2 regions of the Paractinoplanes hotanensis genome follow, and region 1 is predicted to be linked to the other one. Evidence: riboswitches for the same ligand, from Rfam matches in the RefSeq annotation. Region 1 holds a riboswitch; the other holds the start of a gene.
What was found. Region 1 has a riboswitch for cobalamin ahead of LXN57_RS08865 (VWA domain-containing protein). Riboswitches for the same ligand answer to the same signal wherever they lie in the genome.
Positions count from the first base shown of each region.

Region 2: it holds a riboswitch for cobalamin, as region 1 does, so the genes downstream of both, LXN57_RS17200 (ABC transporter substrate-binding protein) here and LXN57_RS08865 (VWA domain-containing protein) in region 1, are expected to answer to the same signal.

Region 1 covers NZ_JAMQOL010000010.1:177,407-180,806, reverse strand. Annotated here, with positions in the region: gene LXN57_RS08870 (gluconokinase) at 1-1,422, shown strand, start outside; cobalamin riboswitch at 1,489-1,614, shown strand; gene LXN57_RS08865 (VWA domain-containing protein) at 1,672-3,400, shown strand, end outside.
Region 2 covers NZ_JAMQOL010000021.1:79,204-82,603, forward strand. Annotated here, with positions in the region: gene LXN57_RS17180 (C40 family peptidase) at 1-143, opposite strand, end outside; gene LXN57_RS17185 (hypothetical protein) at 356-985, shown strand; gene LXN57_RS17190 (hypothetical protein) at 1,012-1,440, shown strand; gene LXN57_RS17195 (DUF4229 domain-containing protein) at 1,453-1,764, shown strand; cobalamin riboswitch at 1,749-1,886, shown strand; gene LXN57_RS17200 (ABC transporter substrate-binding protein) at 1,996-2,931, shown strand; gene LXN57_RS17205 (FecCD family ABC transporter permease) at 2,948-3,400, shown strand, end outside.

The DNA.
Region 1 (3,400 bases):
GCCGCGCTGCGCGACGCCGCGGTCAAGGCGCTGGTCGACGTCGCCGAGGCCTGCCGCGCGAACGGCGACCGGGTGATCGCCGTCGGGCTCAGCGCCTTCCTGCACGCGATCGTGCCGATGGACGGCGACGGCGCGCCGCTCGGGCCGCTGGTCACCTGGGCCGACGCCCGCGCCGGGGAACAGAGCGAGCGGATCGTGGCCGAGGGCCGGGGCAAGCGCTTGCAAGGGCGTACGGGAACGCCGGTCCACCCGATGTCGCCGCTGACCAAGCTGGCCTGGTGGCGCGACAACGACCCCGAGACCCTGCGCAAGACCCCGCGCTGGGGCGGCGTGAAGGAGCTCGTGCTGGCCGCTCTGGCCGACGCCCCGTACGCCGTGGATCTGTCGATCGCCAGCGGCACGGGGCTCTACGACATCCACGAGCGGCGGTGGGACCCGGAGGCGCTGGACATCGCTGGAGTGACCGCCGGGCAACTGGCCGAGGTGCTGCCGACGACCACGGTCCTCAAGCTGCGGCCCGGCGTCGCCCGGGCGGCGGGGCTCGACCCGGCCACCCCGCTGGTCATCGGCGCGGCCGACGGACCCCTGGCCAACCTGGGCGTCGGAGCCACCCCGGCCGGGGTGGCGGCGGTCTCGCTGGGCACCAGCGGCGCGCTCCGGACGGTGGTCGACCGGCCCACCGCCGACCGGGCGGGGCGGCTGTTCTGCTACGCGCTCACCGAGGACCGCTGGGTGATCGGCGGGGCGGTCAACAACGCCGGCTCGGTGGTGCGCTGGGCCGGGCAGAGTTTCGCGGCCGGGTTCGAACGGCCGGGCGCCGAGGGGGAGGACGCCGACGAACGCGACGCCGCCCTGCTCGTGGAGGCCCAGGGGGTGGCGGCCGGCAGCGACGGGCTGCTCTGCCTGCCGTACCTGCTCGGCGAACGGGCGCCCTGGTGGAAGCCCGGTCTGCGCGGCGCGTACCTGGGACTGCGGCGGGAACACGGGCGCGCCCACCTCGTCCGGTCGGCCGTCGAAGGCGTGTGCCAGCAGCTGGCCCTGGTCCGGGACTCGTTCACGGCCGAGGGGATCGCGGTCACCGAGGTGCGGGCCACGGGCGGGGCGGTTGCCTCCGAGCTGTGGGTCGGTGTGCTCGCGGCCGCGCTCGACGTGCCGGTCGCGGTGGCCGACACCCCGGAGGGCACCGCGCTCGGCGCGTGCCTGCTGGCCCGGCACGCCCTCGGCGAGCTGCCCGACCTCGATCAGGCGGCGTCGCTCGTGCCGCTCGGCGAGCCGACCCGCCCCGATCCGGCCAACGCCCACCTGTACGCCCGGCTGCGGCCGCTCATCGAGTCTTCGGCGCTGGCCGTGCTCGAGGTGGTGAAGGAACTCGACCGGATCGCCCCGCCGGCCCTGCCCACGACGGAGAAGGCCGTGTCGTAGGGGTCACCTTACCCCGCGTTGACGGGGTGGGCGGGCGTGAGAAAGCATGGCGGGCGAGCGGTAGCGGAGGAACCCGGTGCGTAATCCGGGACGGTCCCGCCACTGTGACCGGGGAGCGACCCGCCACCAGAGGCCACGGCACCTACAGCCGGAAGGCGCGCGGGGAGCGACGATCCGGGAGTCAGGAGACTCCGGCCGCTCGTGACAACCGCCGCGCGGGCGTGGACACCCGCGCAGAGAGGGACTCCCGTGACGCCGTACCCGTTCTCGGCCGTGGTCGGCTTGGCCGATCTGCGCCTCGCCCTGCTGCTGACCGCCGTCTCGCCCGCTGTGGGCGGGGTTCTGGTGCGTGGCGAGAAGGGCACCGCCAAGAGCACTGTCGTGCGCGCCCTGGCCGCGCTGCTGCCCGAGGTGGCTGTGGTGCGCGGTTGCCGCTTCGCGTGTGACCCGTCGAAAATGGATCCGCTCTGCCCCGACGGCCCGCACGCCGCCGACAGTCCGGTTCACCACCGGCCCGCCTCGCTGGTGGAGCTGCCGGTCGGCGCGACCGAGGACAGGGTGGTGGGCACGCTCGATCTGCAGCGGGCGCTGGCCGACGGGGTCAAGGCGTACGAGCCGGGACTGCTGGCGGCGGCGCACCGCGGGGTGCTCTATGTCGACGAGGTCAACCTGCTGCCCGACCACCTGGTCGACCTGCTGCTGGACGCGGCGGCGATGGGCCGGGCCCACGTCGAGCGGGACGGGGTGTCGGTCAAGCACGCGGCCCGGTTCCTGCTGGTCGGCACGATGAACCCGGAGGAGGGCGAGCCGCGGCCGCAGCTCGTCGACCGGTTCGGTCTGGTGGTCAACGTGTCCGCGCCGCGCGACGCCAAGGACCGGGCCGAGGTGGTGCGGCGGCGGCTGGCCTACGAGCTCGACCCGGACCGGTTCGCGGCGCGGTTCGAGGGCGACGAGCGGGAGCTGGCGGGCCGGATCGTGGCCGCCCGGGACCTGCTGCCGGCCGTTGTGCTGCCGGACCGGGAGCTCGACCGGATCGCGCTGGTCAGTCTCGCGTACGGGGTGGACGGGATGCGCGCGGACATCGTGGTGGCCCGCTGCGCGGTCGCCCTGGCGGCCTGGCACGGCCGCGAGCTGGTCACTGCCGATGACGTACGCGATGCCGCGCGCCTGGCGCTGCCGCACCGCCGCCGCAAGGATCCCCTCGACCCGCCCGGCACCGACGAGCAGCGCCTCGAGCAAGCCCTGAAGGAAGCGGACGCGCAGCTCGGGGACGACGACCCGGACGACGCCCCGCCTGCTGGTGGCCCCGAGGACGGCGGCCCGGACGGGGGCGGCCCGGACAGCAGCGGCTCGGACAGCAGCGGCTCGGACCGTGGCGGCCCGGACAGCGGTGGCGGCGATGGGGGATCGGCTGACGGCGGCCCGGAAGGCGCCCGCGGCTCCTCGGACGACGGCGCTTCTCCGACGTCGCAGTCCTCATTGCCCAGTCCGGAAATGACGGATAAATCGGCCGCGGACCAGCAATCCGATGAGGACGGCGGGCGCGGCGAGAATCGGGTAGCCGGAGCGGCGGCGGTCGCGCCGGGTTCTGCCTATCGAACGAAGACTCTGAGCATCGCGCGTCGTGGGGAGGGCGGCCACGCCGGTCGTCGTTCGCTGTCGCTGTCGCGGCGTGGACGCGTTGTCGGCTCTCGGATGCCGACCGGTCGGCTGGCCGGGGCGCCGCACCTGCCGGCCACCCTGCGCGCGGCTCTGCACCGTGCGGGCACTGAGCGGTCACGGATCGGCCAGGGGCGCGAAGGAGCAGTCCCAAATCGGGTACGCACCGGGCAGGCAGAGGTGGGAGGGGCGCGTGACTCGAGCGCTGCCGGGCCTCAGTCGGACGGCGAGCGGGGCCAGGTGCACCGCGCGGGCGATGCGCCCGTGGATGCGGGTTGGCGGCCGATGGTGCTGCCCCGGGATCTGCGGGAGGCGGTGC
Region 2 (3,400 bases), on a different contig from region 1:
TGCGGGGCGGTGGCCGGGTCGGCCAGGGCGGGAACGGGCTGGAACAGGGCGGCAATGGTGGCGGCAACGGCGGAGAACGCAACGGGGCGCCACCAAGGGTGTGCGTTGCGTGATCGCCGGACACCGACTCTTGCTGTCGCCATGTGCTCCCCGTCCCGTCGCGCCGCTTCGCGCCGCGTGCCGTCCCCCTAAAGACTTACATCAAAGCTCGCATGCCTGTCGATTGATCCCAGGTGAAAGAAGACTGGGAATCCGGCGAACGGCACCACGCGGGCACCCGCCGGACACCGGCGCCCGGCGGTTCGGGGGAGGGGAGAAGTACTCTCGACGGCAGTTGTCGAGAGGGGCGCAGCAGATGGATGCCGGATTGAAGCGTGAGCTGGAGGCCAAGGTCTATGCCGGCGAGCGGCTGAACCGGGCCGACGGCGAGGCCCTCTACGCCTGCGACGACCTCGCCTGGCTCGGCCGCCTGGCCCACCACCGGCGCACCGAGCTCAACGGCGACCGGGTGACCTTCAACGCCGGCCCGCAGTCCGAGGCCGCCTCCATGATCTACGGCCGTCTCGAGAGTGCGGGCGACCGCGTCGATCACGTGCTGCGGCTGCGCGACCAGCAGGACCGAGCGGGCGACGTGCCGGCCTTCGCCCCGGTGCGGCACCAGCCCGAGGGCGAGGCCAGGGCGGCGGCGCCGACCGAGACGCTGAAGACGTTCGCCGTGTCCCGGCTGCTGCTCGACAACGTGCGCCACGTGACGTGTTCCTGGGCCATGCACGGCCTGCCGGTCGCCCAGCTCACACTCAACTTCGGCGCCGACGACCTCGACGGTCCCGAGGGGGCCGCCGACCGCGACGAGGTGCTCACCCTCATCTGGGACGCGGGCTTCCGGCCGGTCGAGCGCGACGGCCGCCACGAGGTCGTGACCGAGCACGAGCCGGCGCCCTCCCTGGCCCTGCGGCGCAGCGAACCGCAGCAGGTCTGGGCCTGAGCCGGGCGCGTACCCTGCAAGGTGTCATGACCGACACGAAAAGCACCCGCCGCCCACGCCGGGACGCCAGCGGACGCCTGGCGACCATCGGCGACCTCGTCGGCACCGCGCTGGCCGGGCTGGTGACCGGGGCCGTCCTGCTGTTGATCCTCGAGGCGATCCTGTCGCTGACCCGGGTCTCCGAGTTCGGCAACACCAGCGGCTGGCTCGCGATCATCCTGCCGGTGTGGCTGTTCGTCGAAGAGTTCCGGGCCGAGGGCTACGGCGCCTCGCGCGTTGTGGTCGCTCTGCTGGGCACCGGCTTCGCCGTGGCCGCCGGCATGACGATTGCCGGCCTCGCCGCCACCCAGTTCCCGACGCTGGTCAGCGGTCTGTTCGGCGCGGCCGCCTTCACGGTGGTCTATTGCCTGATCTGGTTCTACGGCCTGCGGTGGCTCAGTCACCGCGTGGGCTGACGAGAGGGAGACATGAGCCCCGCCATCAAATACACGCTCGGCCGGATCGGCCTGTTCGTGGTGGTTCTCGCGCTGCTCTCGCCTCTCCCGCTCAACCTCCTGGTGACCGGCATGATCGCGATCCTGGTGTCGGCCGTCGCGTCGTTCTTCCTGCTCGCCAAGTGGCGTAACGAGATGAACGAGCAGCTCGTCGGCGCCGCGGGCCGTCGCTCGGCCGAGAAGGAGCGGCTGCGCGCCGCGCTGGCCGGTGACGAGGAAGCGGCCGCCGAGGGCGACCGGGCCGCCGCTCCGCAGCAGGAGAAGAGCGCCGAACCGCCCCGTTGATCAGGGGTGGGATAGCGTCGGAGGGACCGCGTTCAGCGAAGCCGGTGTGAACCCGGCGCTGTCCCGCAACTGTGTGACCTCCTTCGGGGTCGAGCCAGGTCGCCTGGACGCCGGTCGCGAACAAGCGCTCCCGGGGAGGGGCGCCTCGCGGACAGACCACCCCTGAGGCCCTGTCGGCGAAGCACCCGGCCGACGCCCGTCGGCACAGCACCCGGCCGACCGGAGGACCTCATGAAACGTGCACTGACAGCCGCGCTCGCGGTGACCACGCTGCTGCTGGCCGGCGCCTGCGGCGGCAACGACGACACGACCGGGCCCGCGGGTGGTCAGCCGTCGGGCGCCGCCGCCGCGTCGTACCCGGTGACGGTGGGCGACCTCACGCTCGACCAGCGACCCGAGAAGATCGTCTCGCTGAGCGCGACGGCCACCGAGATGCTGTTCGCCATCGGGGCCGGACCGCAGGTGACGGCGGTCGACGATCAGTCGAACCACCCGGCCGACGCGCCGAAGACCGACCTCTCCGGCTTCAAGCCCAACGCCGAGGCGATCGCGGCCAAGGACCCCGACCTGGTGGTGCTCTCCAACGACATCGACAAGATCGTCGCGCAGCTCGACCGGCTGAAGATCCCGGTGCTGCTCGTCGCGGCCGCGGCTGACCTCGACGACACGTACCGGGAAATCGGTGACCTGGGCACGCTGACCGGGCATCGGGCGGAGGCCGACGCGCTGACCGACCGGATGAAGGCCGACATCGACAAGATCGTCAAGGACGTGCCCGCCCGCAGCGCGCCGCTCAGCTACTACTACGAGCTCGACCCGACGCTCTACACGGTCACCTCGAAGACGTTCGTGGGCTCGATCTTCTCGCTCTTCGGCCTGACCAATGTGGCCGACGCCGCCGACCCGGACGGCGCCAAGGGCGGCTACCCCCAGCTCTCGGCGGAGGCGCTGGTCAAGTCCGACCCGGACACGATTTTCCTGGCCGACACCAAATGCTGCCAGCAGTCGGCGCAGACCGTCGCCGCCCGCAAGGGCTGGAACACGATCACGGCTGTGCGGACCAAGCAGATCTTCCCGCTCGACGACGACATCGCGTCCCGCTGGGGCCCGCGGACCGTCGATCTCGTGCGCGCGGTGGCCGACGCCGTGGCCAAGGTCCCGGCGTGACCGGAACGGCTGGGCGGTGACCACCACGCTCCGCGAGAACCGGGGCGGGGTCCGGCCGGCTGGTCTGCGAGCGGGCTGGCTGGCCGGTGGTGTCGCGGCCGTTCTGATCGCGCTGGTGGCGGGGCTGGCCTTCGGGTCGGTCGCGCTGCCGCCGGGCGGCGTCGCCATCGAGCTTCTCAACCTGATTCCGGGCGTCCAGCTGCACAGCGGCCTCACGGCCCGTGAGGTCGCCATCCTCACCGAGCTGCGGCTGCCCCGGGTGGTGCTCGGACTGCTGGTCGGCGGGCTGCTCGCGCTGGCCGGCGCCGCGTACCAGGGCGTGTTCCGCAATCCGCTGGCCGACCCGCACCTGCTCGGGGTGGCTGCCGGCGCGGGTCTAGGCGTGACCGCGGTGATCTCGTTGCGAGCCGGGGCTTCCGGCGACGCCACCGCCAACCTGCCGATCGGGGTGCCGGTGGCAGCGTTCGCC